3 regions of the Rhizobium sp. 2YAF20 genome follow, and region 3 is predicted to be linked to each of the others. Evidence: riboswitches for the same ligand, from Rfam matches in the RefSeq annotation. Region 3 holds a riboswitch; each other region holds the start of a gene.
What was found. A riboswitch is a leader RNA that binds a small molecule or an ion and turns the genes downstream of it on or off. The one in region 3 is predicted to bind cobalamin.

Region 1 (10,593 bases), on a different contig from region 3:
CGCATCGATACAGGAAAGCATTTGAGTATTTATTAATTCAATCAGAACTGTGCCGAAACAAAAGGGGCGGCCCGTGGCCGCCCCAACTCTGCACTACATCCATGTTCTTCAGGCTGCTCAGGCGCGCAGAGCGGCATTGTCCGGGTCGAATGGGCTCTCGCCGACGACGGTCGCAGTGTAAGTTGTGCCGAGAATCTTGATCTTCAGCTTGGTGCCCTCGACGGCATATTGCGGCCGCAGCATGGCGAGCGCCATCGATTTGCCGATGCGGAAGCCATAGGTGCCATTGGTGGCGCGCCCGACGAGCTCGCCAGCCTCGTTGTAGATCGCTTCCGAGCCGCGGGCGTCGACATCGTTGCCGGTCTCGACGACCAGCGTCGCGAAGTTCCACTTAAGGCCCTTTTCCTTGTAGGCAAGCAGCCCATTGCGACCAAGGAATTCCTTCTCCGGCTTAATGAAGCGGTCAAGCGCGGATTCATATGCGTTGTATTCGATCGACATCTCCCGCGGGATCAGGCGATAGGACTTCTCGACGGACATTGCCAGCATGGCGCGGATGCCGAAGGGCTTAATGCCGAATTCCGCGCCTGCGGCCATCAGTTTGTCGAAGATATAGGTCTGCATTTCGATCGGGTGATGAAGCTCCCAACCGAGTTCGCCGACGAAGTTGACGCGCAGCGCATGGGCCGAAGCCGCGCCGACGGAAATCTCCTTGCCGGTAAGCCAGGGGAAATCTTTGTTTTCAAGGCTGGTGCGCGTGAGCTTCTTCAAGACATCGCGCGAGCGTGGCCCGGCAAGGACCAGCACGCCGAGACGCTGAGTGATCTGCTGGAGACGGACGGAGCCGTCGCCCGGCAGAAGCTTGCGCAGGTAGTCATGGTCATGCGCTTCATAGGCGCCGGCCGAGACGAGGTAGAAGCGTCCCGGCGCCCATTCGTAGACGGTGAATTCGGAGCGAACGCCGCCCCATTCGGTCAGCATATGGCAAAGCGCGATCCGGCCGCGCTTCTTCGGAATGGTATTTGCGAAGATGGAATCGAGCCAGGCGCGGGCACCGGGGCCGGAGACTTCCATCTTTGCGAAGGCCGACATGTCGAGCACGCCGACATTCTTGTTGACGTTCATCACCTCGTTGCCGACATGCTCGAAATAGTTCGAGCGGCGGAACGACCACTTCTCGACGATGCGGCCGTCCTCGGTCGGCGGCGCATAGTTGTGATTGGTCAGGACGTCGGCGCCAAGATCGAGCTCTTCCTTGGCGACCGAATAGCCTTGCGGCGCAAACCAATTGGCGCGCTCCCAGCCGTAAACAGAGCCGAACACGGCGCCAAGCGCCTTGAGGCGATCGTAGATCGGCGTGGTCTTCAGAGGACGGGCGCCTGAGCGCTCTTCGTCGGGATAGTGCATGGTGAAGACGTTGGCATAGGCTTCCTCGTTCTTCTCGACGAGATAGCCTTCGTTGGCATAGGGGCCGTAACGGCGCGGATCGACGCCCATCATGTCGACGGTCGGCTCGCCATCGACGATCCATTCGGCGATCTGCCATCCGGCACCGCCCGCGGCGGTGATGCCGAAGGAATGACCCTCGTTCAGCCAGAAATTCTTGAGCCCCGGAGCCGGTCCGATGATCGGGTTGCCGTCGGGCGTATAGGCGATGGCGCCGTTATAAACCTTCTTGATGCCGACTTCGCCGAATGCCGGAACGCGCACGATCGCGGTCTCGATATGCGGCATCAGGCGATCGAGTTCTTCCTGGAACAGCTCGTATTCGCTCTCGTCGGACGGGCCGTTGACATAGCAGGCGGGTGCGCCGTGCTCGTAGGGACCAAGCAGCAGCCCGCCGTTTTCCTCGCGCATGTACCATGCGCTGTCGGATTCGCGCAGCACGCCCATTTCCGGCAGGCCCTTGGCCTTGCGCTCGAGGATCGCCGGATGCGGCTCGGTGACGATATACTGATGTTCGACCGGGATAACAGGAATATTGATGCCAACCATCTCGCCGGTCTTGCGGGCGAAATTGCCGGTACAGCTGATCACATGCTCGGCAGTAATCTCGCCCTTATCGGTGGTGACCTTCCAGAGACCGTCGGGCTGCTGCTCGATTGCGGTCACGGCGGTGTGGCGATAGATCGTCGCGCCCTTGTCGCGCGCGCCCTTGGCCAGCGCCTGCGTCAGGTCGGCCGGCTGGATATATCCGTCGTCAGGATGCTGGATGGCGCCGAGCAGGCCTTCGGTCTCGCAGAGCGGCCAGATCTCCTTGACTTCCTCCGGCGTCAGAAGCTTGACCTTGACGCCGATCGTCTCGGCGATACCGGCATAGTACATGTATTCGTCCCAACGATCCTTGGTGAGCGCGAGACGGATGTTGGAGACCTTGCTGAAGCCGACATTCATGCCGGTTTCTTCCTGGAGCTCCTGGTAGAACTTCACGGAGTATTTGTGGATCTGCCCGACCGAGTAGCTCATGTTGAAAAGCGGCAGCAGGCCCGCGGCATGCCAGGTCGAGCCGGAGGTCAGTTCCTTCCGCTCGATCAGGACGACGTCGTCCCAACCCTTCTTGGCAAGGTGATAAAGCGTCGACACGCCGACGACACCACCACCGATCACGACGGCCCGTGCATGTGTTTTCATGGAAAAATACCTCTTCGAAACTGAGCGGCCCGGCATTCAGATCCGGGAGAGATCACGATGTCGCGGACTATGCAATTCCGGTTCGCCCGCCAGATGCCTGATTACGACATGGGGAAAGCTTGCCGCGACGATGTGTGAATAGACAAGCGCGAAATGTGTTTTTCAGCGTTTTTCAGCACGATCGCTCGAGATGACGATCTTATCGCGCGCCGCGGCGGAGCTTCACCCTGTCGCGATCAGGCGAGAAGTCACCCCTCGCCTCGCCGGCGGCTGTTGCGGCTGCGCAAGTCCTGCGGCGGCTCCATCGCCGTTATCGACGTGTCCTCGCTCTCCTCAGGCTCCACCGCTTCGATCACCGTACGCGCTTCGCCCACCGGCTCGACCGACCTTGGACGCATTGCTTCTCGGCGGATCTGCACTTCCTGTGTCGGATAGGGAATATCGATCCCCTCCTGGCGAAAGCGCTCCAGGATGGCAATCCGCAAATTGTTGCGGATCGGCATACCGTCCGATAGGTCGGCCAGATAGAACCGCATCTCGAAATCCAGAGACGACGGGCCGAAGCGCAGAAATTCCACATGCGGCTCGGGATTGCGAAGCACCTTCGGGATTTTCTGGACCAGGTCCAAAAGCACATCCATGACCTTCTGCGGATCTGCGTCGTAGCCGACCGAGATCGGGATTTCCGAGCGGGCCAGGCGGTTGCGGTGCGTCCAGTTGCCGACCGATGCGTTGATGAGCTCGGAATTCGGCACGATGATCGACTGCTTGCGGAATGTCTCGATTTCGGTCGCCCGCACCGAAATCCGCTTGACGATGCCTTCCGATGTCCCCGAGACGATCCAGTCCCCAACCTTGAAGGGTCGCTCGACCAGGAGGATCAGCCCTGAGACGAAATTCGAAACGATGTTCTGCAGGCCGAAACCGATGCCGACGGAGAGCGCGCTGGCGACCAGCGCAAAGCTCGACAGATCGATGCCCGCTGCCGAGATTGCGATGACGGCGGCAATCGTGACGCCGAGATAGCCGATGCCTGTCTTGACCGAGTTGCGTACGCCGGCGTCCACCTGGCTGCGGGCCATAATGTTGTTGTCGAGCCAACGCTGGAACCAGCGCGTCCCGAGGGTGCCGCCGGCAAAAAGCAGGATGCCGACCGCAATGCCGACCAGCGATATCCGGATATTCCCAAGCCGGATTTCGGTGAACAGCTGATAGGCGAAGAGCTCGAGGTCCTGAATGTGAAAGCCCCAGGACATCAAGATAAGCGGAATACCGGTAAACAGCGCGACGACGTAAATGCCAAGCCCGGCGACAAGTGCCGCCTGATCCAGCGCGACTTCGCCAAGATTGAAGCGTTGTTGCAGAAAGCGCCCGACAGACGTCTCGGGAAACGTCTCCTGGCTCGAGACGGCCTTGCCGAGCAATATGCCGAGATACATCGTTACGAGAACCGCGCTGGTTACGATCAGCTGCGAGGCAATGAAGCGGGATAGCCCGACATAGCCGATCATCGCCGTGAAAATCAGCCCCGCGCCCATCACACGAAGAATGATGGCCATGCCGTGCGGCCAGTGCCGGCCAGGCGCTTCCGGATCGCCATTCTTTGCCAGCATCGGCTTGCCAAATGACACCGCGATGAGGATCAGCCCGACGATCAGCGCAGCCAGGAAGCTCTTGGCAACCGTGACGACGACGGGGGCGCCCATCACTTCGCTGATGCGATTGAAGACGAAATCGAGGCCGTTGACGATTGCCATCGCCAGCAGGCACCACCTGAGCGATCTGGCTCCCCTGTTGGAAAGCTTCACCAGGCGCCATTGTGGCTCCGACGGCGCAAAGACTGCATTGGTCACCCGGCCGACGAAATAGACGAGGCCCGCAAAACCGAACAGCGCTGACAACACCGGCGCGATATCGGGCCTCAGCACATTGAAGGTCGACAGCAGGAAATAGGTGATGACAAGCAGTGCGGCGACGGCGAGCGTATCGATCAAGGTCGACCAGAAGGCGATGGAGAGACGACTGATATAGGGTGGCGCCTCGATGGTATCGTCACGCTTGAAATAGCGGCCGAACAGCCGATTGGCGCCCGACAGCAATATCAGCGCCGAGACAAGCGACAAGAATACCGCGGTGAAGAGCGGTATCCGCTTGAATTTCCAAACGAACGTTCCCCAACTCGCCAGCGCGTCGCGAAAAGAGACCGCTTCGCCGACCAGTGACGTGCCGGCATCGCCGAAGGTCGATCCGGTAAGCTCGGTGCGCCGCAACAGCGTCTCCGCAAAGAGCTGCCGCCGCATCGCGGTAACGTCGGTGGCAAAACGGCTTGCGGCGGTTGCGACGCTGTCGGCATCGCCGGTCATCACGCTAATCTGCGAGCGTTCGGTGTTCAGGCGTTCGCGTTCCTGCGCCACGAGCGGCACTTCCGGCGGCTGCCCCTCTTTCGGCGGCGCCCCGATCTGGGTCAGGCGGCTATTGATTTCGTCGAAGCGCGGCTTCAGGCTTGCGGAAATCCCGGCAATGGCGCGATTGAGCTCGTCGGCCTTGCCGGAAAGCACCACCAGTGCCTCGTCGTCGTTGCCGCTCTGCTTGGCGCCGTCTTGCAGCGACGCCAGCTGCTTGCGCGCCTTTTCCAGATCCGCGGCGGCGCGATCCAGCACGCCGTTGGCAAGTTGCGCCGGCTGTTGCGGTTGCGCTGCAGGCTGCTGGTTCTGCACGGGCTGCGCCTGTTGCGTCTGTGCCGGTTGCTGCGCGTCTTGCGCAAATATTGTCTTTGCCGCGGAGAGATCAAAAATCCCGACAGCCAGCAGCAGCAAAATCAGACGGCGAACAAATGTCTTTGGCAGGGGCAAGCAAGGTTCCTCGTCGCAATGTCATCGGCAATATCGGCGGCGCTACGACAAACTGGTTTCGCCGGGTGGCAGAATAGAGCTCTTGCCTTGTAGGCAGAGAAAGGCGGCAGAATGGCGGCTGCCGTGGCTGGCATCGCTAGAAACCTGCGCCCGGCTGCGCGAGATAGTCGCGCTCCGCCTCGGTCGACACCCTGCCAAGCAACGCATTGCGATGCGGAAAACGTCCATAGGTCGCAATTGTCGCCCGATGGCGGATGGCGAAATCGATGTACTCCTCGTCCCCGAGCGCCTGAAAGAACTCCACCGCCTTCTCCTGCTCAATCAGGCTTTCGGCGTGCTCGAACGGCAGATAGAAGAAGCAACGCCGCTCCCGCGCGACCGCCTGGTCGGCCCCGGTGTTGAGCGCAAGCTTCGCCTCCTGGAGCGCAAGGCCGTCGGTCGCAAAGGCCAGCGCCGTCCCGCGATAGATATTGCGCGGAAATTGATCGAGGACGATGATCGTTGCAAGCTGGTTTTCCGGCGTCGCCCGCCATGTACCAAGGACACCCCCGGCAAGTGTCAGATGCGTGTCGCGGAACCGGCGGCGCATTTCCTCGTCGAGCGCGGCGGAGACCTTGAACCAATCCGCGCGCGCGCATCTCTCGAACCAAAAATCCAGCACCTCCTCCGGCGTGCAGATAGAGCGGCTTCCAGTCATCATTGTCTCCAGAGCGATACGGCTGCTGTACCGAGCGATACCGCCGTCAACATCTAGGCTGTCGGACAAGGAAGACAACGGCCAAACGCACGTCGTCAGTTTTTCCTGAGGATCAGGATGAAGGCAATGCCGCCGGCAAGTCCCGTGACGATGCCGATCGGCATGTCCTGCGGCGTCATGATCTTCCGCGCCACGATGTCCGCCCAGATCAACGTCAATGTGCCAACGGCAGCACTCAAGGGGATCACACGCACATTGTCGCCGCCGGCAAGCAGCCGCACGAAATGCGGGACCATCAGCCCGATGAAGCCGATCGCGCCGGAGAAAGCGACCATCACACCGGTCACGAGCGCGGTCACGACAAACAGCAGCAGCCGGAAACGGGTCACCGCAATGCCGAGCGTCGCCGCCGTCTCGTCACCCATCGCCAGCGCATTGAGTTCCCGCGCCTTCAACATCAAGATGGAAAGGCAACCCGCCAGTACGACGGCGGGATAAATGAGATGCGACCACTGCGCCAGACCGAGCCCGCCGAGCATCCAGAAGACCACGGTGTTCGTCGCACGCGGATCGCCGAGAAAGATCAGCAGATTGCCAAGTGCTGTAAAGACGAAGGCGACCGCGACGCCAGCAAGCACCATCCGGTCGGCCGAGTGCGATCGGGTGAGATGCGCGACCAAGGCCACGACGCCGGTTGCAGACAGCGCACCGGCGAAAGAAAACAGCGGCACGGTAAGCAGCCCAAGGATCAACCCGGTGTGCACAAGCGCCAGGATCGCACCGAATGCGGCACCTGAGGAAACGCCGAGAAGATGCGGATCCGCCAGCGGATTGCGCGTCAACGCCTGCAAGGTTGCGCCGCTGATTGCAAGCCCCGCGCCGACAAGCGCTGCGAGGATAGCGCGGGGAAAGCGCACGTCCCAGACGATGCTCTCCTGTCCGCTCGACCAGACGACGTCGAATGTGTCAGGCCGAACTTTATTGGCGACGATCGACCATACTGTGGCGAACGGGATCGGCGCAGCGCCTACCGAAACACCTGCTGTCAGCGACAGAACCAGGAGAATGAAAAGAACGGTGATGACGAGCAACGGGCCGGCGCGCATACGGATTTCCATGAGATGAGTTAAGCGCCAGGCCGAACCCGGCCCGGCACTTGGCTGATGTCTCGAGCATCACATTGCGTCGGAATGAAACGCCTTGGCGAGCGTCGCGATTGCATCAATGTTGCGCGGTCCAGGCGTCGCCTCGACATAGGGCAGCACGACGAAGCGATCGTTCTTGACCGCGTCAAGACCCTTGAAGGCCGGATTGCCCTTGAGGAAGGCAATCTTCTGCGCGGCGGTCACCTCGCCGTAGTCGACGATCAAGATCACCTCAGGATTCCTCTCGATGACCGGCTCCCAGGACACTTCGGTCCAGCTCTTCTCGACGTTGTCCATGATATTGACGCCGCCGGCAGCCTCGATCATCGCCGTCGGAATACCATAACGGCCACAGGTGAACGGCTTTTCCTCGCCGGAGTCATAGACGAACACCCGCACCGGTCGATCGGCATGACCAATCTTCGCGGCGATCTCGACAAGCTGCTTGCGATAGCTTGCGACCAGAGCCTCGGCTCTGTCCGAGACGTGGAATATCTTCCCGAGGTTCAAAAGGTCGACGAACATGTCGTCCATGGTCGGCTTGCTCTTGCCCATGACGAAGATGCAGGATTCGGTGAGCTCGTAGACCTTGATGCCGAATGGCGCGAGCGTTTCCGGCGTCACCTCGCCGCCGACCTTCATGCCGTAGTTCCAGCCGGCGAAATAGAAGTCGGCATCGGCATTCAGCAACACCTCCTTGGTCGGATATTTCGGCGAAAGCTCCGGCAATTCCTCGACGGCCTTGCGCAGCTTCTCATCAAGCGTCTTCCAGCCGGAAACGCCGGTATAGCCGACCATCCTGTCGGTCAACTTCAATGCCAGCATCATTTCGATGAGATTGACGTCATTGGCGATTGCCCGCTGCGGCACCTTGTCGAAGGTGACATCATGGTTGCAGCTTCGCACGGTCACTTGCTCCGCCCCGGCAGCGCTTGCAAGCATTGTTGAGACAAGGAAGAGGCCGGCCAATAGGCCGTAGCGAATACGCATGGTGAAACTCCTGTCAGATGAGGGAAAAAGTGAAACGGCTGGGCTCAGCATCGACGACGCGATGCGCGCAGGCTGTGACGTCAAAGGCAGCCGAAATGCGCTGGGCGGTCAGTGCCTCCTGAGGCGAGCCATGGCCGGCAATGCGCCCTGATTGGATGATGGCGACCTTGGTGGCAAAGTCCGCTGCGAGATTGATGTCATGCAAGGTCATGACGATCGTTGGGCCAAGACCCTTCAACAATGCGAGAATCTCGAGCTGATGCCGGATGTCGAGATGGTTGGTCGGCTCGTCGAGGATGATGATCTCGGGCTCCTGTACGACCGCGCGGGCGATCAGCACCCGCTGCTTCTCACCACCGGACAGGCAGGAGAATTGCCGGCGCGAAAGATGCCGGAGCTCGAGCTCATCCAGCGCCATTGCTGTCAAGTCGTGGTCGCGCTCGCTCCAACGCGACAATCCCTTTCGATGCGGGATGCGGCCCATCATCACCACGTCCCGGACGCTGAAGGGGAAATCCGCAGGCGTCTCCTGGAGTACGACGGCGATACGCTTTGCGACTTCCCGCGGCGAGATCGACCAGAGATCGATCCCATCGAGGCGTACCGAGCCGCGAGCCGGCCGCACTGCACGATAAAGGCAACGAAGTAGCGTCGATTTCCCGGCGCCGTTCGGGCCGATGATCGCCAGCCGCTCACCAGCCGCAACAGTAAGGCTCATATTCGCGATGATGTGTTGCCCGGGCCTTGGACCCCAGCTCAGCCCGTCGACATCGAGTCGCGCCTGCTTGGAGGCGGACCGACCCGCCTGGTTGTTCGCATTGCCCATGGACCGCCTCCCGGAGATCTCGCCGGAGGCAAAGTCACGATAAGGCATTCGGGCGCATCTGCACCCTCTCCCGACCACGCATTTTCCACTCGGAACACCCCGTCCGTTACGTTGACACCATCGATGGCAGGTCTCCTGGCTCGCGGGTCACAGTCCGTTCGCGCCTTCCCGGCCTATAAAAAGCCAGTGGCATATCGCGAACGCACTCTCCGCTTACAGTTGCGGGGGCAGCCACGGTTTTGGCCCCTGATGGGTAATCCTCACCGTGTTCCCTTTTCAGCCGCCCTCCGGATAATCCCGGCGGCAGCACCATCACCCTCACTCGTCTCACGGAATTGCCAGACGGGCAACTGCGATCCCGACGATTTGTCAGTTGTCCCCGTCTGCCCGCATGAAAGGTCCGCACATCGACCCGCCTCGCCAGATCTGATATGTTATATCATAACGATTGGCAATAAGAAATCATCCGGATTACGCAATGAGGAAACTGTCAATCGATGGGAAAGATGAAGACGGCGCGCGTGCCTAGATGATCCGGATCATAGACGATCTCTGCTTTGAGACTGGAAGCCATTGCCCCCAACAATTTGGAGCCGAGGCCCGTTCCCTTCGGCGCAGCAGCGGGATCGAAACCGCCGCCGTCGTCTTCGACATGGACACGCAGGTCATCGACGCCGCTCCTTCTGACCACGACGCGGACTTCACCGGCCTCTCCTTCCTGATAGGCATATTTGAAGGCGTTGGTAACGAGCTCGCTGACAATGAGGCCGAGTGTGATCACCTTGTCGGTCGAAAGGCTCACCCGTTCACAGGCGAGCGCCACGCCATGCGGCCGCTTGTCGTTGCGCATCGAGGCCTCGAGCTCCTGCAGCAAGTTATCGAGATATTCATCGAGCCGGACCGTGCCGACCTCATGGCTGGTATAGAGCCGCCGATGGACGCTGGCGATCGCGTTGATCCGCATCTGTGTTTCCTGCAGTGCGTCGATCGTCCCCTGGTCTTCAGTCACCGATGCCTGCATCCGAATCAATGCTCCAACCAGCCCCAGGCTGTTGGCGATACGGTGATTGACTTCCGCAAGCAGCAGCTCCGCGCGATCCCGCTCCTGGCGAATGACTTCCTGCGTGCGCATCATGTCGCGGCGGAAACGCACACGTTCGAGCCCCTGCTGGAGCGCTGCCGACAGAAGATCGAAGTAATCGTCGGAGACATCCTTGACGACGTAGTCATCTGCACCAGCCCTCAGCGCCGCGACCGCGACGCTGGTGTCGCCAGAACCGATGCCATAGATCACCGGCGGATGATCCGGCATCGAAACAATGCAGGGAAGAATATCAAGACCGGTCTCGTCTTTGAGAAAGTGATCCAGCAAGATCGCATCGATATCGCCCTCGGCTAGCCTTGCAAAACCGGAAGCGCCATCGAGCGCCAGATGAATTCGATAACCGCGCT
Region 2 (10,593 bases), on a different contig from region 3:
GCTGTCATTATGCCTTTCGGGCAGGCGGATCAATGCGGTTCTCTCTCGCGGGCTTATCGTCTGTTCAAACGAGAAACGGGATATTGAGTACACATGATGGCATCGGATTGTCTCGCTAGCCTCGAAGGAAATTGACGAGAGCTTGGGCAACGAGTTCCGGTTGTTCAAGCGGACTGAGATGACCGGACCCGGGCAGAATGAGCAGGCTGGACTTCTCGATGCTGTTCGAGATTTCCTCGGCGAGCGCTGCAGGTGTCACCTGGTCATCCTCACCGACGATCACCAAGGTTGGACATTTGATGCTTCCAAGAGTGGCGCGGGAGTCGGGGCGGTGTATCGATGCATTCAAATGGGCGACAAAGGCGTCGGCGCCGCATTCCGCTGCCATGTTGAGATAAGCTCTTCGGAGCGCCGCGTCCTCGCGCCTGGTCCGGTGCACGATCTGAGCGAATTGATCTTCCACACTCTGAAGAAATAGTCCGCGCTCTGCCATTGCCATACGCTTTCGGCGGCGCTCGATTTGTTCCTCGGTGTCAGCGCGGGCCGATGTGCCCAGGAGCGCAAGGCGTGCGACCCTATCCGGTGTTCTGCGCATGATCTCAAAGGCGATGTAGCCGCCAAGCGAAAAGCCAACTACGGCAAACTGCGTCGGTGCCACAGCCAGGATTTCGCTCGCAATTGTCTCGATGGAATCGCCGCGCCGATGGTCTGCGATGAGCACAGGCCCGAGGCTTGATAGCTGCGCCATCTGTCCGGCAAAGAGCCGCACTGTGCAATTCAATCCGGGGATCAACAGAATTGGCGCGCGATCACTCATTGGGTGCCCCTTGTGGATGCACGCAACGGTAGCTCGTCTTTCGGATGTTGTCTTGTCGGTCCGGAATAGAATTACGCACCATCGACGCCACTAAAGCTGGCGGATGATGTCGCGGAGTTGTTCGTTGCGGGCGCCGAGCAGGAGGACGTTGCGGATTGCCACCTGCGGGTCGTGGGTCTGGAACAACACGCCGTTGCCGCGAACGTTGCGGTTGATCGTCAGCTTCTTGTCCTTGGCCTCTGCATCTGCGGTGACGGCGACGGCGAAATACATCCGTGATGCCCTGCCGTCGATCTCCTCGAAGAAGCTGTCATTTTCGCCGATCTTCGCAAAGAAGTTGGCGATGTAGAATGCCCAGCTGACGGTTTCGTATTTGGCGAATTGCGTTCGCGCCGCGGTGACGTGGCAATAGCCGAGATGCGGGCTTTCGGCAAGCGTTCGGTGGAAGATCAGCTTTGGAAATTTGATCGAGCGGTGGAAGCTGCTCAGCCGGTCGTGGGTCTTCTCGCCGGCTGCCTGGAGCTTGCGCGCCGTCTTGTCGGCAACCTCGTCATAGGAGAGGTAGCGGCGCTCCTCGGCGAGCCAATTGGCGGTGCTGTTGCGGATGATCCGCCCGGTGCGCAGAAACTCGGTATGGACCGCCGTCGGCCGCGGCGACTCGACGACCTTGCCCGGCCTTGCGTCGTAATATCTAAGCTTTGCCATGCGTCGCGCCCTTGGGCTTGGTGATCGTTGGGGCAAGAATATGAGATCATGCTTAAGCCCCTCTTAAGGCGTCCGGTCAAACCGAGGGGACGCGAAACCACCAAGTTGGCTCGACTATGTCGCAAACGAGATTGGCGATGTGCCAGGTCGTGCTGCGGCACGGTAAAATGGCCACCTCACACGGCTTTATGTCTGCCTTAAATCACTGATGAATATTGACAATGAGCAACGCCCGCAGGTTTATTGCAGTTGCGAGATAGGCTGTCGTCAATTTCGAATTGGATGTCGCATTGTAGCCAAACAGCGATCATCTCAGGTGGTTATATGGGGGTGATCTCGAGGTGCCGCCTGCTAGGGGGTGGAGAATTGGGAAGCCGGTCGAATTCCGGCGCTGCCCCCGCAACGGTGGTGGAGTTGAAGCATGGCAATAAGACCACTGGGTCGCAAGCCTGGGAAGGTGCCGTGCGGTCCTTCGGGACGGCTCCAGAGCCCGGAAACCAGCCATTGGGAACGTGATTTGACCTGAACTGGTCGCGGCGGGCGACCGGAGGCAGCTGGCGATCGGCATTCGGCCGAGGCTCAGCCGTTTCCTCCGGCTCCCAGGACAAACGAATTCGCATGAGGATATGCAGATGGATATTCGCAACAACGTTCTCCGGCAGTTGAAGAACCGCCGCCAGGGTTTCAGCCTGGAACAACCATTTTATATCGATCAGGATTATTTCAAGCTCGATATGGAGATGATCTATTACCGTGATTGGCTGTTCATCGGCCATGATTGCGAAGTGCCGCGCGCCGGCAATTATTTCACCGTCCAGGTAGGCGACTACCCCGTCGTCATCGTCCGCGGCCGCGACAACGTCATCCGCGCCTTCCACAATAGCTGTCGCCATCGCGGCTCCCGCGTCTGCACCTCCGAGCGCGGCTCGTCGGCAAAGCTTGTCTGCCCCTATCACCAGTGGACCTACGAGCTCGACGGCTCGCTGCTCTTTGCCCGGCAGATGGCCGAGGATTTTGACAAGACGCAGTTCAATCTGAAGCCGGTCCATTGTGAAAGCGTCGGCGGCTACATCTTCATTTGCCTGGCCAAGACAGCTCCCGATTTTGCCCCCGTTCGCGACATGATCGCGCCCTATATGCTGCCGCACCGCATGAGCGAGGCGAAGGTCGCCTTCCAGAGCACGATCATCGAGAAGGGCAACTGGAAACTGGTCTGGGAAAACAACCGCGAATGTTACCATTGCGCGGCCAACCACCCCGAGCTTTGCCGGACCTTCTCGGAAGCCCCAACCGTCAGCGGCGTGCAGGGTGCCATGAGCGATCCCGTCATCCAGGAGCACTGGCAGCGTTGCGAGGCGGCCGGCCTGCCGAGCACGTTCCAGCTCTCGACCGATGGCCAGTATCGCGCCGCCCGCATGCCCTTGATCGAGGGCGCCGAAAGCTACACCATGTCGGGAAAGAATGCGGTGAAGCGGCCGCTGTCGGATGACGTGACCGTCAATGGAATCGGCACTATGCTGCTTTTCCACTACCCCACGACCTGGAACCATCTTCTCGGCGACCATGCGATCTCGTTTCGCGTGCTGCCGCTCAACGCGGAGGAAACCGCGGTCACGACCAAGTGGCTGGTCCACAAGGATGCGATCGAAGGCGTCGACTACAATCTCGAGGAACTGACCCACGTCTGGACCGAAACCAATGATCAAGACCGCCGCATCGTCGAGGAAAATGCCTTCGGCATTCATTCCCCAGCCTATGAGCCCGGCCCCTATTCGGAGCTCCACGAAGGCGGCGTCATGCAGTTCGTCGAATGGTACTCAAACTTCATGGTCAACCGGCTGCAGGGCGAGCAGTCCAAGCTCTCGGCGGTGGCATGAACATGAACATGACGGTCTCGCAGCGACACCAGCACCTCGATCAGATGCAGCCCTGGAGCGACAGGCAGCATCTGCTTGAATGCCTGTCGGTGACGCCGGAGTCGCCCGACGTGATGACCTTCACGTTCCGCTCCGATAGAGAGAACTGGTTCCGCTACCTGCCGGGCCAGTTCGTCACCCTGGAGCTTCCGGTCGACCCCGAGCCAGTCATGCGCACCTATACGCTGTCCTCGACGCCATCGCGGCCCTTCTCGGTCGCGGTGACGGTCAAGGCGCAGAAGGACAGCATCGGCACGCGCTGGATGTTTGAGAACCTCAAGCCCGGCATGCGGATCCGCGCCTTCGGCCCGCTTGGCGATTTCACCCACGTCCGTCATCCCGGAGAGAAGTACCTGTTCATCTCGGCAGGCTCCGGCATCACGCCGATGATGTCGATGACCCGTTATATGAGCGATATCGCGCCGCTTGCCGACATTACCTTCGTCAACTGTTCGCGTGGCCCTTCGGAGATCGTCTTCCGATCCGAGCTCGAATATCTCGCCCGCTTCATGCCCAATCTGAACCTCGGCTTCATCGTTGAGCAGTGCGGCCGCACGGAGCTGTGGTCAGGCCTCAAGGGGCGCATCGACAAGGCGAAGATCGCGCTGCTCGCCCCTGATTTCCTTGACCGCACAGTGTTTTGCTGCGGCCCTGACGTGTTCATGGATTTCGTTCGCTCGACGCTCGAGGCCAGCGGCTTCGACATGGCTCGATATCACCAGGAAAGCTTCCGGCCAGCCTCGGCCGAACTGGTCCCCGAGCCTTCGCCGAATGAGGATGGAGAGGTCGCAACCTCGATCCGGTTCACCATGGCCGGCAAGGACGTTGCCTGTTCGCCCGGACAGACGATCCTTCAGGCTGCCCGAGGCTCCGCCGTGCGGATCGGCGCCGCCTGCGAATCCGGCCTCTGCGGTACCTGCAAGGTCATGAAATTGTCGGGGGAGGTCGAGATGAACCACAATGGCGGCATCCTCGACGACGAGATCGACGAAGGTTACATCCTCGCCTGTTGCTCCCGCCCGAAGACGGACGTCGAGATCGAGGCTTGACGGCATAACCCGCAGCGGCCGCCCTCGGATTAGAAATCCTGGTAGTTCAACGCGGTAACCTCCGCCTTCGGCGGCGTCGGGGGGAGTGCCTGAGGTGCTGACGCGATCAACGACGGGGCTTCCAGGCGCGGCGGCAACAGGTCGCCCTGGGGCCAGATTTTCGCAAGTTGCGCCTTGGTCACGGGCGCGAGGTTCACGTCGATATCCGTCAGCGTCCCTTGGACGCGGTAAGGGCAGCGGCGGAGCGAACAGTTGTCGGCGGAGGAAAACTGCCACATCGCAAAGCTTGACCAGTTGCCCATCGGGAAGATGCCGTCGACGTCGGGTTTGTACCGCGCATACCAGAGCGGCAGCCGCGACAGCACGGGATAGGCACTGCTGTGATCGCCGATGAATTTAGCGACATTGTTGTTGGCGTAGAGGATCGGATAGCGCCCCGTCCTCTCCTTGATGTGGCCGACAAAGATCTGTGCGTCGTCGAGCGACATGAATTGCGTGGAATCCATGCCGTCGATGTCGAGGACCATTAGCTCGTCGGCTTGCGGGTCGGCATAGTCGAGGAAGTGGTTTGCCTGGTCGATCGGATTTCCTGGCCGGCCGAGATGATAGGCACCCCATAACAGGCCGTTTGCCTTGGCGACCATCCGACGGGTGCGGAAAAGCTCGCGGCTGACGGCATATTTGCGCCACATCGTCTTGCAGTGGGCGACACTGTCGCCGGCATGGTCGCCTGTGCAGGTGAAGCTCTCCGGAAGGCCGTCGGAGGCCTTGGAGATGAAGGCGGCAATACGCTTGTCCTTGACGAGCAGATCCCAGTCGATCGTGTTGAGCTCGTAGGCATCGACGATCAGGGCATATTCGGGATCGTTCCATGGTTCCCGTTCGCCGGCCGAAGCCTCGGAGGCCTGTCCGACGAAGGCCAGAACAGCCAGGAAAGTACAAATCAGCGTGAGAGCAAACCGATATCCCTTCATGGGACGATAGTAAGCATCTATGGTTAATCTCACGTTAAGCTTGCGCGTGCCGTGAATTGATGGTCAGTTTTGGGCGCCGGACCGTAACGGAACCTTTGTTGAACGCAGAGCGTTATTTCTGTGAAGAAAAATGCCCCAGTCTATGGAGACGGAAATGTTCAAGTTGAGTACCAGAGTTGCAACTCTCGCCATTTCAGCGGCAGTTGCCTTGACGAGTTTCAGCCCATCCTTTGCGATGCAGATGCCTGCTGTGCCGCTCGCAGCCCAGTCTCCAGCGGCTCCTGCCGATGTGCAGCAGGTTCAGTGGCGCCACGGATATTATGGCGGTGGCCCCTATTATCGGCGCGGCTATTACGGAGGAGGATACTACAACGGCTATCGAGGATATGGTGGCTATCGCTATGGCTACCGCCGCTACAATGACGGTTATTGGTATCCCTTGGCAGCCTTCGGTGCCGGCGCGCTCATCGGCGGCGCGATCGCCAGCCAGCCGCGCTATTATGCAGCGCCGTCCAATGGCATCAATCCGCAGCACTACGAGTGGTGTGCCAGCCGATATCGCTCCTATCGCGCCTTCGACAATAGTTTCCAGCCCAACCGCGGCCCGCGCCAGCAGTGCCTGTCGCCCTATTATTGAGGCTTGAACGAGTTGGAATGAGTCGCCGCCCGGTTACCTCCCGGGCGGTTTCATTTTTGACTAGACGATATCCGCACGCTTCAGCAGCCACCAGGCGACAAGGATCGATGCGACGATGATCGCGACTGCATAGCCTGTGCCGTTGGAACCTGCCGAAAAGGGCAGGCTCGAGGTGTTCATGCCGAAAAAGCCGGTGACCAAAGTTGGCGGCAGGACGAGCGCCGTCATGATCGACAGGATGTAGAGGTGGCGATTGATTTCGGAGGAGAGCTTGGAATCGATCTCTTCATGCAGCAGGCGCGCCCTGTCCTGCAGTTCATAGACATCGTGAGAAACCGTCTCCAGCCGGCCCATCAGTCTCCCTGCCATCTCATCGAAGCCGAGCGGCATCTCCTCGTCATCGGAGGCCGACGCCCGTCGCATCAGCGACAGCACGGTGCGAAGATGCCGGTGGACGCCAACGATGGTGCGGCGCACGGGCGCCAGCCGCCGCCGTTCGTCGCGTGGCGCATTGTCGTAGACATAGTCCTCGATAAGGTTGAGCTCCTCCGTCATCTCGATGACGAGTGAGATCAACGTCCGCTGGAACTCGATGACCAGCGCCTCGAAAACATCGAGCGGACGAAGCAGTTTCGCGGCATTCTTCTCCATCGCCATACGCGCACGCTCGACGCTTCGAAGCGGCTGCAGCCGGCTGGTGACGATGAAGCGGTCGGTGATCGCGAAATGCAGCCAGCCGAGATCGTGGGTGTCCTGATCGAATTCGCGTTGAAAATCGACCAGAGTGCCATAGACCATCTGCTCGTCGACGGTAACGGTTGCATGCGTGTCATGCGTGGTGAGCGCCGTACGTGCATCCTCGTTCAGGCCGTTGAGTTCCTCGAGAAACGTGCCGACGCGGGCATCCACCAGATTGAGGTGCAGCCAGAGGAAGCCATCCCCGGACAATAGCGCCGAGCGATCCGTATTCTCCGGCAGGCGCTGCGGCGTCGCTGACCCGGGACGGAAGCGATAGGCCCATACGAAGCCTGGGATGGTCGGGTTGGATATCTGGTGCATGATCCCATCGCGCATCGTAAAGGTCTTGCCTTAGTCATTGTTGATGACAGTTTTGTTGCATGGGCTTTCCAATCTTCACTGCAGCGTCGAAAGGTTGCATCATGCGGCAGTCCACCGTAGGCAAAGGCTCCCAGAATTGACGTTTACGTCAAAATCAATTAGCCACTACCGGATCGAGGAGGACGGTCCGGTGAGGCGGGCCGGACGAATGCTGCAGGAGGCGGAGGCATGTACAAGGCGCCGGTGGAAGAGATCCTGTTCACGCTGAGCCACATTGCCGGCATGAGCCGAGCGATTGCGGACGGGCTGATGGGTGACCTTGACGGGGATATGGTCGAGGCGATCCTCTCGGAAGCCGGCCGCTTTGCCGCCAACGAAGTCGCTCCACTCGCCGAGATCGGCGATCGTCAGGGCGCGCGCCTGGTCGATGGCGTGGTGCAACTGCCGGATGGCTGGCCCGGCCTGTATCGCGACTGGATCGCCGGTGGCTGGAATGGCTTGACTGCAAGCGAGGATTTCGGCGGCCAGGGCCTGCCGCACATGCTGAACGTCGCCGCGCTCGAAATGTGGAATTCCGGCTCGATGGCGTTCGCGCTTGCCCCGACGCTGACCATGGGTGCCGTCGAGGCGCTCTACGTGCACGGCAGCGACGATCTCAAGCGCCGATATCTCGCCCGGATGATATCAGGCGAATGGACCGGCACGATGAACCTGACGGAGCCGCATGCGGGCTCCGATGTCGGCGCCCTGAAATCACGCGCCGAGCGCCGCGACGACGGCAGCTACCGCATCTTCGGCCAGAAGATCTTCATCACCTGGGGGGAGCATAATGCCAGCGACAACATCATCCATCTCGTCCTCGCTCGCCTGCCGGATGCACCGGCCGGCACGCGCGGCATATCGCTGTTTCTTGTGCCGAAATTCCTCGTCGGCCCGGACGGCGCGCTCGGGGACCGCAACGACCTCTTCTGCCATTCGCTGGAGCACAAGCTCGGCATCCACGGCTCGCCCACCTGCACGATGATCTACGGCGACGGGCGGTTCGGCGCGGAGAAAGGGGCCGTTGGCTGGCTGGTCGGCGAGGAAAACAGGGGCCTCGCCTGCATGTTCACGATGATGAACAATGCGCGCCTGGCGGTCGGGATGCAGGGTGTTGCCATCTGTGAGGCCGCGACCCAGAAGGCTATCGAATATGCCTGGCAGCGCACGCAGGGCAGGGCGCCCGCGACGACCGCGTCGGGCATGAGCCCGATCATCGAGCATCCGGATGTTCTGCGCATGCTGTTGACCATGAAGGCGCTGACGCAAGGATCGCGGGCCATAGCCTATGCCTGTGCCCATGCGATCGACATGTCCAAACGTGCCGCCGCAGCCGATACCGAGCATTGGCGCAACCGCGCGGCGCTGTTGACGCCGATTGCAAAATCCTTCGCCACCGATTGCGGCGTCGACGTCGCCTCTCTGGGCGTCCAGGTCCATGGCGGCATGGGGTTCATCGAGGAGACTGGCGCCGCCCGCCTGCTGCGCGATGCCCGCATCGCCCCGATCTATGAGGGCACCAACGGCATCCAGGCGATTGATCTCGTCACTCGCAAACTGCCGCTTTTGTCAGGCGATCATGTCAGAAGCTTCCTCGGCGAACTCAACGGCCTTGCCGAGGACGTCGGCCGGTCCCCTGTCGCAGGCTTCGGCGAAACCGCAAAGCGGCTCAAAGCGTCCATCGCCGATCTGGAGGCGGCGTCGGAATGGCTGCTTTCCGAGCAGGCAGGCTCGAGGACGTCTAACGCGCTTGCCGGTGCAACACCGTATCAGCGGCTGTTCGGACTGGTCCTGACCGGTTATTATCTCGCAAAGGGCGGCCTTGTCGATGGCTCAGACGGAGGTCAAGGGAAGCGCATCGCTCTCTGCCGGTTTGCGGCGGAGAACCTGCTGGCCGAAACCGCGGCCCTGAAGGATTGCGTTATCAACGGTGCCACAAGCCTTGAGGCTGCCCGGATCGCATTGCCTTGAGCGGCTCAAACGAGGAAGAGATGACCGACCACATCCTGATCGAAAATCCCGAAGCAATGCCGCATGTACAGGTCATCCGCTTCAACAGGCCGGAAAAGAAGAACGCCATCACGCGCGCCATGTATGTGCGCATGACGGAGGCCTTGCAGGCGGCCGACCAGAACCCCCTAATCCACGTGACCGCCTTTCTCGGCACCGAAGGCTGCTTTTCTGCGGGCAACGATATGGCCGATTTCCTCGCCTTCGCAATGGGTGGCGCCATGGGGACCGAAGCGCTCGATTTCCTCAACGCTCTCGCCAGCGCCACCAAGCCGCTGGTATCGGGCGTCGATGGGCTGGCGATCGGCATCGGCACGACCATCCACATGCATTGCGACCTGACGATCGCTTCCGACAGATCCGTCTTCAAGACGCCGTTCGTCGATCTTGCACTTGTCCCAGAAGCAGCGTCCAGCCTGATTGCTCCGCGCGTGATGGGCCATCAGCGCGCCTTTGCGCTCTTGGCTGCAGGCGAAGCCTTTTCCGCCGCGGAGGCGAAGGAGAGCGGTTTGATATGGCGCGTGACGGCGCCGGAAGCCGTCAAAGCGGAAACCCTCCTGGCCGCTACCAAGCTCGCCGCAAAACCGCCCGAGGCCTTGAAGATCGCCCGCGACCTCATTCGCGGCTCAAGTCACGATATCCTCTCGCGCATCTATGAGGAAACCGGCCATTTCGAAGCGCAGCTACGCAGCGCCGAAGCCCGCGCCGCCTTCGATGCATTCGTGAAGCGGAAGTGAGATAAAAGTCATACTATTTTCGAAAGCCGTGCTTGAGGGCACGGCAAGTTCGCGAGCTTGCCCAGCGCTCCGCCAAGGCAGCCAAGGAAATCGAGGCCTTGATCTCGACCTCGAACAGCCAGGTTCGCAGCCGCGTAGCCCTCGCCGGCGACACCGGCAAGGCGCTGGAGGCAATCGTCACGCAGGTTCAGGAAATCAGCAGCCATGTCGGCGCCATCGTCACCGCCACGCGTGAACAATCGACCGGTCTCGACGAGATCAACAAGGCGGTCGACGCGATGGATCAGGGCACGCAGCAAAATGCTGCCATGGTCGAAGAACAGACGGCCGCCAGCCACGGTCTTGCCGGCGAAGCGGTAAAGCTGATGCAGTTGCTCGGACAGTTCAACATCGCCGCGAACCGCCAGCCAGCGTCGGTCTCCCGGCGCCGTCGCGCGGCATAAACGGATCAGTCGTTTCAATTCGCAAGATGCCCGCGCCAATCGCCGACATCTAGCGAGCGGGCGCTACTTCTCGAGCGCCACGACCACCTCGACATGCGACGTCCAGAGGAACTGGTCGATCGGCGTGACACGGGTGATGCGGTAGCCACCCTCGACGAGGATTGCGAGATCGCGTGCCAGCGTCAGCGGGTTGCACGAGACTGCGAC
Region 3 (10,593 bases):
CCAATCTCGAGAACGTCCACCAGTGGATGCTCGGCTTCGTCAAGGACAGCCCGCAGGGCGAACGCTACAAGAAGCTGGCGGATCGGATCAGCGAAACGATGGACTTCATGAAGGCGATCGGCATCACCGCCGAGAACCAGCCGAGCCTGCGCGAAACCGATTTCTTCACCAGCCATGAAGCGTTGCTTCTTGGCTATGAGGAAGCGATGACGCGTGTAGATTCCACATCGGGCGATTGGTATGCCACCTCAGGCCACATGCTCTGGATCGGCGATCGCACCCGCCAGCTTGATCATGCCCATGTCGAATATTTCCGCGGCATCAAGAACCCGATCGGTCTGAAGTGCGGCCCGACCTTGACGCCGGACAACCTGATCGAGCTGATCGACGCCCTCAATCCGGCCAACGAGGCTGGGCGCCTGACGCTGATCTGCCGCTTCGGCTACGACAAGGTGGCAGACAGCCTGCCCAAGCTCATTCGCGCCGTCGAGCGCGAGGGCCGCAAGGTGGTCTGGTCCTGCGATCCGATGCACGGCAACACGATCACGCTCAACAACTACAAGACCCGGCCGTTCGAGCGGATTTTGTCGGAAGTCGAGAGCTTCTTCCAGATCCACCGGGCCGAGGGCACGCATCCGGGCGGCATTCATATCGAGATGACCGGCAAGGATGTTACCGAATGCACCGGTGGCGCTCGCGCCGTCACCGCCGACGACTTGCAGGATCGCTACCATACCCATTGCGACCCGCGCCTCAACGCCGACCAGGCACTTGAGCTCGCCTTCCTGCTTGCCGAGCGCATGAAGGGCGGTCGCGACGAAAAGCGGCTGGTTGCCAACGGCTGATCGCTTGCCGAGCGATGCAATCTCAAAAAGAGGGCCGGTCGTCAGACTGGCCCTTTTTATTTGCATCGTGCTCACACCAACCGACGCCGGCAGGTCAAGGCAGGATCAATCCCCTTGAATATCCAATCATTCTTTTGCGTTTGACGTGAGCCCTCGGGCGCGTGACGTTGCCGAAAAGCTTCAGATGGCGACAAGAGGGGAAGTGATGAACGACGAACATGCGGGATCGTGCCTTTGCGGGGCTGTTCGCTTCAAGACGAAGGGCAAGTTGCGGGAGGTCGTCGCGTGCCACTGTTCTCAATGCCGCAGACAGACGGGGCTCTACTACGCCGCGACCAACGTCCCGTTGGACAATCTCGAGATCGAAGGCGAGGACAGGGTTAGCTGGTACCGCGCCAGTTCGTTCGCGCGCCGTGGTTTCTGCTCCGTGTGTGGCTCGGCCTTGTTCTGGGTAGCGGATGGCGCCGACGAGATTTCGATCATGGCAGGCCTGTTCGACGAACCGAGCGATCTCAAACTGGCCTACCACATCTTTTGTGCCGACAAGGGCGACTTCTATGAGATCGCCGACGGCCTGCCGCAGTATCGGCAGGGTCGGCCGGGTCTGCTGACGGCAGGGCCGTCCGACTGATTTTCAGCTCCCGTCAGCCCTTTGCCGCCAATGCGGTCGTCAGGCGGGATATCTCCTCGCGCAGGGACGACAGCTCGGTGAGGACCTGCAAGTCGATCTTCTGATGCAACGACAGGACTTCGAGTTCCGCCTTGAGATTGACTTCGTAGTCCTTGGCCGCCTCGAAGCGATCGCGCTCGGTCTGGCGGTTCTGCGACATCATGATAATTGGCGCCTGTATGGCGGCGATCATCGATAGCAGGAGATTGAGGAAGATGAAGGGGTAGGGATCGAAGGCACGGGTGGCCAGCAGGATGGTGTTGACCACCGTCCAGATGGTCAGGAACAGCAGGAAGGAGATGATGAAGCCCCAGGAGCCGCCTATCCGCGCGATATCGTCGGCCAGCCGCTGGCCGAGCGATGCTTCGGCCAACAAAGCGGCGTTGACGTCGGTGGAGATGATCTTGCGTTCATGTGCCTTTTTCAGCACGCGCTTTTCAATGTCGCCAAGTTCATCGGCAGACTTGTCGAAATGGGTGTGAACGAAATTCGGTAGGTTATACATGCCTGGCTCCGCGGGCTGATCGTCTTCGGTGCCAGTATTCTTTTGTCGCTGCAAATTGCAACGTGAAACAACGTCTCAGGTGGCGAGCTGGTGGCCGAGCAATGCGGTTTTCGCGGGCTCGTGACCGCGGTCCTATTTTCTCGTCGCTGCAGTGACGAATTGTGTAGGCGGGAGCGTTGCAGAGGCCGCATGCCAGCGCTAAATGTGGCGTATGACAGAACAAGACTCGATCACCCAGTCGTTCCGCATTGCCGTTGCGCAACTCAATCCAACCGTTGGCGATGTCTCGGGCAACCTTGCCAAGGCGCGTGAGGCGCGGGCGGATGCTGCGCGAGAGCGCGCCCACCTCGTGCTGTTCACGGAGTTGTTTCTCTGCGGCTATCCGCCTGAGGATCTGGTGCTGAAGCCGGCTTTCATCCGTGCCTGTTGGAAGGCCGTTGAAAGCCTTGCTGCCGACACCGCGGATGGCGGCCCCGGCGTCATCATCGGATTTCCAAGACAGGACGAGACCGGGCGATACAATGCCATCGCCGTTCTCGATGGCGGCAAGGTCATCGCCGTTCGCGACAAGGTCGATCTGCCGAACTACGGCGAATTCGACGAGAAGCGCGTCTTCGACCAGGGCGCCATGCCGGGGCCTGTGAACTTTCGCGGCGTGCGGCTTGGCATTCCGATCTGCGAGGATATCTGGGGCGATCTTGGCGTCTGCGAGACATTGGCCGAGAGCGGCGCTGAAATCCTGCTGTCGCCGAATGGATCGCCCTATTACCGCGGCAAGGTCGACATTCGCCATCAGGTCGTGTTGAAGCAGGTAATCGAGACCGGCCTGCCAATGATCTATGCCCACCAGGTTGGCGGCCAGGACGAGCTGGTTTTTGACGGTGCCAGCTTCGCCTTCAACGCCGACAAGTCGCTTGCCTTCCAGATGAGCCAGTTCGAGGTGACGCAGGCGGTGACGGTCTGGAGGAAGGGCGACGCCGGCTGGCATTGCGCCGAAGGTCCGAGGTCGCATATCCCTGAGCACGAGGAAGCCGACTATCGCGCCTGCCTGCTCGGCTTCCGCGACTACGTCAACAAGAACGGCTTCAAGACGGTTGTCCTTGGCCTTTCCGGCGGCATTGATTCGGCTATTTGCGCCGCAATTGCGGTGGACGCGCTCGGCGAGGAGCGGGTGCGCACCGTGATGCTACCCTATCGCTACACCTCGGAGGATTCGTTCACGGATGCCGCCGATTGCGCCAGGGCGCTCGGCTGCCGCTACGACATTGTATCGATCGAGGCGCCGGTCGAAGGCTTCTCTTCGGCGCTGGCCGGCCTGTTCGAGGGGACGGACAGCGGCATTACCGAAGAGAACCTGCAAAGCCGCGCTCGCGGAACGATCCTGATGGCAATTTCCAACAAGTTCGGCTCGATGGTGGTGACGACAGGCAACAAGTCCGAAATGTCGGTCGGTTACGCTACGCTTTACGGCGATATGAACGGCGGCTTCAACCCGATCAAGGACCTCTACAAGATGCAGGTCTATGCGCTGGCGCGCTGGCGCAATGCGCATGTGCCGCCGGATGCGCTTGGGCCGTCGGGTGAGGTGATCCCGGTCAACATCATCGACAAGGCGCCTTCGGCGGAGCTTCGGCCCAACCAGACGGACCAGGACTCGCTGCCGCCTTATCCCGTACTCGACGACATCCTCGAATGCCTGGTGGAGAACGAGATGGCGGTCCACGACATCGTTGCCCGCGGCCATGACGTTGCGACCGTGCATCGCATCGAACATCTGCTCTATCTTGCCGAATACAAGCGCCGGCAGTCAGCACCTGGGGTCAGGATTACCAGGAAAAACTTTGGCCGAGACCGGCGCTATCCGATCACCAACCGGTTCCGCGACAGGTAGGCAACCGACATTTTCCAATTTGGAGTATCCATGCGAAGTTCCGTCGAGATCTACAACATCCGCACGGGCGAGACCGGTGTCGTCTGGCAAACCGACCAGCTGGTGGAGGCGCCGAATTTTGCTCCTGACGGCAGCTATCTGCTGGTGAACGGCGATGGCCTGCTTTACCGCGTGCCGATTGATGACAGCGACGACTTCGACGAGGTGGAGGAGATCGATACCGGCTATGCCGTCCGATGCAACAACGACCACGGGATTTCGCCTGATGGTTCGTTGCTTGCGATCTCCGACAAAACGCTGCTGGGAAAATCCTGCATCTACCTGCTGCCGGCAGAGGGCGGGTCGCCGCGACAGGTGACGACCAAGCTGCCGTCCTATTGGCATGGCTGGTCGCCGGACGGTAAGAGCCTTGCCTATTGCGGCATTCGCGACGAGGTTTTCGACATCTACACGATCCCGGTCGGTGGCGGCGAGGAGCGGCGGCTGACCCATGGCGAGGGCCGCAATGACGGCCCCGATTATTCGGCAGATGGGGAGTGGATCTATTTCAATTCCAGCCGCTCCGGTCTCATGCAGATATGGCGCATTCGGCCCGACGGTACCGATGTCCAACAGATCACCGACGACAATTACGGCAACTGGTTTCCGCATCCGTCGCCGAGTGGCGAAAAGGTTCTGTTCCTCTCCTACGACGCAGATGTGTTCGATCATCCGCGCGATTTGAATGTCAGGCTGCGGCTGATGGACATGGATGGCGGAAATCTCGTGACGCTGTTGGAGCTTTTCGGCGGGCAGGGAACGATCAATGTTCCGTGCTGGTCGCCGGATGGCGAAGAGTTCGCCTTTGTCAGGTACGAGCCGGCAGCCTGAGACAATGCGGTGCGATCCACTTGCTTTCGGCAGGTGGATCGCGCATAGCTTTGTCGTCAGGTGCCCGCGAAAGCGGGAGAATCGGGAAGCCGGCGAAATTCCGGCACGTGCCCAACGCTGTGAGGCGGATGATCGTCGCGGGGAGGGGATAGCATTCTCTTCCAATAACTTGCCACTGGTCGTTAAACCGGGAAGGCAGCGGCGATCAGACGAAGCCAAGTCAGAAGACCGGCCTGATACGATAGACTGATCCGCGCGGACGGCGGCAAAGTCGGCATTGTTGGGGATAGACGATGCGACCCGATCCGAAGGACGTTTTCGTCCATGCGACAGCCTTTTCGACTGCGGAGCGCCAGGCGGTCTACCGCGCCATAGAGACGCGGCGCGACGTGCGCGACCAGTTCCTGCCCGACCCTTTGCCCGATGATCTGGTCGGCCGGTTGCTTGGCGCTGCCCATAGCGCACCCTCCGTCGGGTTCATGCAGCCATGGAATTTCGTTCTGGTGCGCGATACCGGTGTTCGCGAAGCCGCCTGGCGCGCTTTCAGCCGCGCCAATGATGAGGCAGCCTTGATGTTCGATGCAGAGCGGCGCGATACATATCGCTCTCTGAAGCTCGAGGGTATCCGCAAGGCGCCGCTCAGCATCTGCGTCACCTGCGATCCAGACCGTGCCGGCAGCGTGGTGCTTGGGCGAACGCACAATCCGCGGATGGATGCTTTTTCGACGGTCTGCGCCGTGCAGAATCTCTGGCTTGCGGCACGAGCAGAAGGCGTCGGCGTCGGCTGGGTCAGCATCTTTCACGATGCCGATATTCGCGCGCTGCTGGGCATTCCCGAGAGGATCGAGATCATCGCCTGGCTCTGTCTCGGCTTTGTCGATGAATTGTACCGCGAGCCGGAGCTTGCGGTGAAAGGTTGGCGACAGAGATTGCCACTCGACGAACTGGTGTTCCATGATCGCTGGCAACAGCCGGACCCGGAACGCTGATCCATATCTGCGCCGTCACCGTACCGACGAAACAGCCCATTTATGCAACTGCCGCCGAGGCTTCCCTGTCGGATTCGGATGCAATCCCGGTAGCGATCCGGCTATCGGCAAGCTCTATAATGCCACCACACGGCTTAACGAGGACATCCCTGCCGCATCAGCCGCTGCACTGGCTGCCGCTGACGCGCCAGCGTCGCCTCCGTCCGATGGGGCGATCTTGTTCAATCTTTAGAGCTGCGCGCGGGACACGCGACCGTTTCGCCTGTCCCCGTCAGTCACTAGCTTTCGCGCCATTGGCGTTGCCTATTGCGCCGGTTGGGCACCGGGGATTACCGGATGTTTAAGGTCGATCTTGCCCTCATCGCCCGACAGGAATTGCGGGCCGACCTGGCGGACCTTGCTTGCCGGGTCGTAGGGTCTGTCTTCGGGCTGCTTTGCTGGTTCGCTCTTGGCTGTCGATTGCGGGGCTGGGGCGGGTGGCAGAGGCTTGATAGTCTGGATGGTGGTTATCGAACCATTCGGGATGTTTGTGATCGAGTTTTCGGGTTGAGCCCCGATGGCGGCGTTTGCCGGCTGGCGGGGCTGCTCGCCTATCGCGTTCTCGCGCTTGATCTCATCGTAATAGGCCGACATGTTGCAGCTACATGAGGACTTTTCGCCGGGCGCCCGCTTTTTGTAAGCGAAGGCGTAGGGCATGGTGCTATAGGGCGCCCCGGTTGATGCCGAGACCATCTGGGTCGTTTCCTGGCTCTGCAGGTAGTGAAAGAAGAGTTCCGTCTGGACACCCGGGCACATCTTGGCGCAGCTGTCTGCGTCGCGCTGGAAATCGGCGGCGGTTGCATCCGATGTCATCGGAAAGAAGCCGCCATCGCAGGTCCGCACGCAGACGGTCCGGACGCTGGCGCCGTAGCCACCTGCAGGCGTGCCATAGGCATTTCGCGGCAAGCCGCGCGCGGCGATCGGCGGACGGGGAGAGGCCCGATCCATCGGCGGAAAGAATGAGTCGGTCCGCATTGCCTGCTGGTCCGGGGTCGCCGGTTCGTCCGTCCGATCGCTGATCGTCGTATCGAAGCCCATCGACGATGGTTGGTCGCAGCCATTGTCGCGCAACTCCGTCTCAAGCTCGCCGCGCAGAGCCTTATCAGATCCGCCGCCCTGGCCGGCGCGCTGATCCATCAGATAGCGCATCTGCTCCTGCATGCGATCGATCGCGCTTCCAAGCTGGTCGCAGGCAGCGGCATCGTTGGCGCTGGCAATCGATGCGCCGTCGGAGGCACAGCCGCGATCTCGCAGGTCGTTGACGGCCTTGCTAATGTCCTGGCTCAACTGGGCAATGGCGTTCGAGCCGGCTCGCGCCCGGTGGGTCGTGCCAATGGTCTCGCTGACGTCGGCAAGCCGCCCGCGCAGGTCGTCACAGATTGGATTCATCTGCGCTGAGACCGGCGCTGCCGCCGTGAGCGACGCCAGAAATATGAAGGAAACGTTCCGGCTGCGCATTACAGTCCCGTCCTCGATCAGGGCGCCTGGCAAAGGGATTGCCCATGGGTTGGCATGGCCAGCCCGCCTGCCTTTGATATACAACATTCTCTCTTAATAAGATGCTGAAAGACCTAGAGCCTGTCGTCAGTTAGGCTTGTTTGTGCTCAAGACTGCCGTTCTGCGTGTATGATTTGGCGTCATCAATCGTCAAAAGAGTCTACCCACGGTCCTCCATATGTGATTCCTCGAGTGTCGGCCTGATATGGAGCTGACCGATGCGTCGATATGGATTGCGAGATGATCAATGGGAGCGGATCAAGGATTTCCTTCCCGGTCGAGAGGGTCATGTTGGTGGAACGGCGTCGGACAACCGGCTTTTTGTCGAAGCGGTTCTGTATCGCTATCGTGCGGGGATTCCCTGGCGCGATCTTCCCGAGCGGTTTGGTGATTGGAAAGTGACCCACAAGCGACTGCGCCGGTGGTGCGAAAGCGGTGTTTTCGAACGTATCTTTAAGGCGTTATCCGAAGACCGGGACAATGAGTACATGATGCTCGATTCCACCATCATTCGTGCCCATCAGCACAGTGCCGGGGCGCTAAAAAAAACGGCGCGGATCAGGCCATCGGCAGATCCAGAGGGGGCCTGACCACCAAAATTCACCTGATTGTCGACGCTTTGGGCAATCCCGTCGCCGCGACGCTCACGCCCGGTCAGCAATCCGATCTCAGCCAGGCAGCGCCATTGCTGGAAGAGCTCAAGCCCAGCGCGTTCCTGGCCGACAAAGCTTATGATGCAAATGAATTGATCGAGACCCTCGAAAATCGAGGGATCATGCCGGTTATCCCATCCAAGGCGAACCGGCTTGTCCAACGCAAAACAGATTTCGCTCTCTATCGGGAGCGAAATCTCGTCGAGCGATTGTTCTGCAAACTCAAAGGATTCCGGGCAATCGCGACACGCTACGATAAGTTGGCGAATACCTTTCTCGCCGCAATCCAACTCGTCTGCATCGTATTTTGGCTTAACTGACGACAGGCTCTAGCGCCAGCCGCGGGATTTTCGAGAACGGCCGAGATCAGGCGGCGCGCGCGAGCGCCATGGTTGTCGGTACTTCCAGGACGGGGCCGTCGATCTCGGCTACGGTCTTCATGCGTGACAACAGATCCTCGTTGACCTCCCAGGAAACGGCGACCGCATGGACAGAGCCGATCTTCTTCGGCTCGCCGATGCGCTTGCCCGGGCAACCCATGCGGCGGAACATCCGCTCGAGGAAGACGTCGGTAACAGTGACGATGTGCGAAAGGCCGGAGGTGAGCCCGAGCTCGCCGACGCCGCACATTAATTCGGCGGCGGCGACCGTCACCTGGTTCGATGCGCGGTCCTGGGAGATTTCCGGATCGATGCAGAAACGGCTGGATTCCCAGATGGCGGCGCTGCGGATTTGCGGGCTGCGGCCAAGGAGGATCGGGAAAGTATTGTCCAACATGTTGGGCCCGAGCGTCGGCAACAGCCGCAACGCGCCGCGCAGCTTGCCCGTTTCATTGGAATAGGACAGGACGTAGACCGGGTTTGAAAGGTCGTATTGGTCGATCTCCCATTCACCGTCGACCAGAACTTCCCATTTTAAGAGATCGTGAAATACACGCTTGCGCAGCCGGAACATTTCGTCCATAGCGCCGAGATGATGGTGGCGGGTCGTGCCGCTGAAGAGCTTGATCATATCTGTCTCCGTTCGTTGGTTTCGACGGAAGACTGGCAAATGCGCTAAGGTCGCTGTACTGGCACAAGCGACAGTGGGCGCGTCGATGGATTGAGGCTAAAAGGAACGGCTGCTCAGAAATGCGGGATCAGCCCGCGCCAGACGGCTTCTGCAACCGCCTGGGTGTTAGAGGCGACATTCAGCTTCTCGCGGGCGTTGCTCATGAAGAAGCGAACGGTCCGTTCGCTGATGCCGAGAATGACGGCAATTTCCCAGTAGGTCTTACCGGCTGCCGCCCAACACAGCACCTCGCGCTCTCGTGGCGTAATCAGTCGGAGTTCGCCATCGCTGACGGTTTGGAGCTGTTCGGCGTCGATCATAGCGGCATGGAACAGGGCGGCCAACGCCTGGATGTCGCGGCCATAACTTCTCGTGAAAAGCGGCATTTCGTCTGCGGACAGTGCGATGCAGATCACGAGGGCGGCGGCACGCGAGGCGCGCGAAAGTAGCGGGTAGGAAATCCCTTCCTTCGGAATGCCGAGCGTGGCCAAACGACCAAACAGCGCCTCTGCCACCGGCACCTGCTGACGCAAGGTGGCATGGTCCACCGGCCGGACCGAGGAAGCGACGAATTTCAGCGGAGGCAGCAGGACGTTCAGGCCGACGTTGCAGAGCGCCTCTCCCTGCTCGCGGGAGAGCGTGTGGTGCAGCCGGTGCAGATGAACGGATCGCGAATAGGGGATGATGTCGACGTAAACGAGATGGACAATTCCGTATGTGGCCCGCATACGATCGAAAAAATCCGCCGGCTTGACCGGTCTCATCTGCTCCAGCCAATCGAACAGTTCGAAGTATCCCGGGCGCATTGTTTCACTCAAACCGTGAGGATTGACGAGTCAAAGAGTGCTTACTCAGGGTTGAATTGTCCAGTGGATTTAAAGGGGTGGGCATGATTTGTGCATGTCCAACCCAGAGGGTGTCGCATCGACACCCTCTGGCGAGCAAATGATCGATCAAGCCGGCTGCGAGGCTTCGACGACCGCGAGCGCTGCCATGTTCACGACACCGCGCGAGGTGACCGACGGCGACAGGATGTGCGCGGGCATCGCCGTTCCGAGCAGCATCGGTCCGACATGCAAACCGTCGGTCATGGTCTTTACGACTCCGAGCGTGATGTTGGCGGCGTCGAGATTGGGGAAGACCAGAAGGTTTGCCTCGTCGGAAAGCGTGCTGTCAGGCATGACACGACGGCGCAAGCTTTCGGAGATGGCGCTGTCACCGTGCATTTCGCCGTCGACTTCGAGCTCTGGTGCGGCTTCGCGGATAAGATGCAGCGCGTTGCGCATTTTCGTGGCACTTTCGGATTCGCGAGAACCGAAATTCGAGTGCGAAACGAGCGCTACGCGTGGCGTAATGCCGAAGCGGCGGATTTCCTCAGCGGCGAGGATCGCCGATTCAGCGATCTCCTCGGCCGTCGGGTTGAAGGTGACATAGGTGTCCGTGTAGAAAGTGGCGCCGCGCTGGGAGATCAACAGGCTGAGCGCTGAGAAGTCGCGGACATCCTTGCGCTTGCCGATGATCTGGCGAACGCTGCGCAGATGCTTCTCATAGCGGCCTTCAAGCCCGCAGATCAGGGCGTCGGCA

Region 1: linked by a shared signal. The riboswitch ahead of AB4Z52_RS04070 (ABC transporter ATP-binding protein) and the one ahead of bluB (5,6-dimethylbenzimidazole synthase) in region 3 are both predicted to bind cobalamin.
Region 2: linked by a shared signal. The riboswitch ahead of AB4Z52_RS16180 (aromatic ring-hydroxylating oxygenase subunit alpha) and the one ahead of bluB (5,6-dimethylbenzimidazole synthase) in region 3 are both predicted to bind cobalamin.

Annotation. Positions count from the first base shown of each region.
Region 1 is NZ_JBFRFF010000001.1:847,312-857,904, reverse strand. Features, by position in the region: gene AB4Z52_RS04095 (GcvT family protein) at 118-2,631, opposite strand; gene AB4Z52_RS04090 (mechanosensitive ion channel family protein) at 2,880-5,483, opposite strand; gene AB4Z52_RS04085 (DUF924 family protein) at 5,620-6,180, opposite strand; gene AB4Z52_RS04080 (FecCD family ABC transporter permease) at 6,276-7,286, opposite strand; gene AB4Z52_RS04075 (ABC transporter substrate-binding protein) at 7,356-8,315, opposite strand; gene AB4Z52_RS04070 (ABC transporter ATP-binding protein) at 8,329-9,141, opposite strand; cobalamin riboswitch at 9,250-9,470, opposite strand; gene AB4Z52_RS04065 (sensor histidine kinase) at 9,632-10,593, opposite strand, start outside.
Region 2 is NZ_JBFRFF010000012.1:33,395-43,987, reverse strand. Features, by position in the region: gene AB4Z52_RS16190 (alpha/beta fold hydrolase) at 116-817, opposite strand; gene AB4Z52_RS16185 (DUF6656 family protein) at 908-1,522, opposite strand; cobalamin riboswitch at 1,845-2,043, shown strand; gene AB4Z52_RS16180 (aromatic ring-hydroxylating oxygenase subunit alpha) at 2,155-3,399, shown strand; gene AB4Z52_RS16175 (2Fe-2S iron-sulfur cluster-binding protein) at 3,402-4,487, shown strand; gene AB4Z52_RS16170 (glycoside hydrolase family 25 protein) at 4,517-5,461, opposite strand; gene AB4Z52_RS16165 (BA14K family protein) at 5,616-6,098, shown strand; gene AB4Z52_RS16160 (transporter) at 6,159-7,157, opposite strand; gene AB4Z52_RS16155 (acyl-CoA dehydrogenase) at 7,386-9,167, shown strand; gene AB4Z52_RS16150 (crotonase/enoyl-CoA hydratase family protein) at 9,188-9,943, shown strand; partial or broken gene AB4Z52_RS16145 (methyl-accepting chemotaxis protein) at 9,982-10,386, shown strand; gene AB4Z52_RS16140 (class I SAM-dependent RNA methyltransferase) at 10,450-10,593, opposite strand, start outside.
Region 3 is NZ_JBFRFF010000003.1:165,274-175,866, reverse strand. Features, by position in the region: gene AB4Z52_RS06860 (class II 3-deoxy-7-phosphoheptulonate synthase) at 1-845, shown strand, start outside; gene AB4Z52_RS06855 (GFA family protein) at 1,051-1,476, shown strand; gene AB4Z52_RS06850 (DUF1003 domain-containing protein) at 1,490-2,020, opposite strand; gene AB4Z52_RS06845 (NAD+ synthase) at 2,232-3,911, shown strand; gene AB4Z52_RS06840 (TolB family protein) at 3,942-4,781, shown strand; cobalamin riboswitch at 4,825-5,032, shown strand; gene bluB (5,6-dimethylbenzimidazole synthase) at 5,075-5,770, shown strand; gene AB4Z52_RS06830 (DUF2865 domain-containing protein) at 6,074-7,354, opposite strand; one part of gene AB4Z52_RS06825 (IS5 family transposase) at 7,525-7,846, shown strand; one part of gene AB4Z52_RS06825 (IS5 family transposase) at 7,846-8,279, shown strand; gene AB4Z52_RS06820 (acyl-homoserine-lactone synthase) at 8,326-8,970, opposite strand; gene AB4Z52_RS06815 (helix-turn-helix transcriptional regulator) at 9,084-9,815, opposite strand; gene AB4Z52_RS06810 (NADP-dependent malic enzyme) at 9,963-10,593, opposite strand, start outside.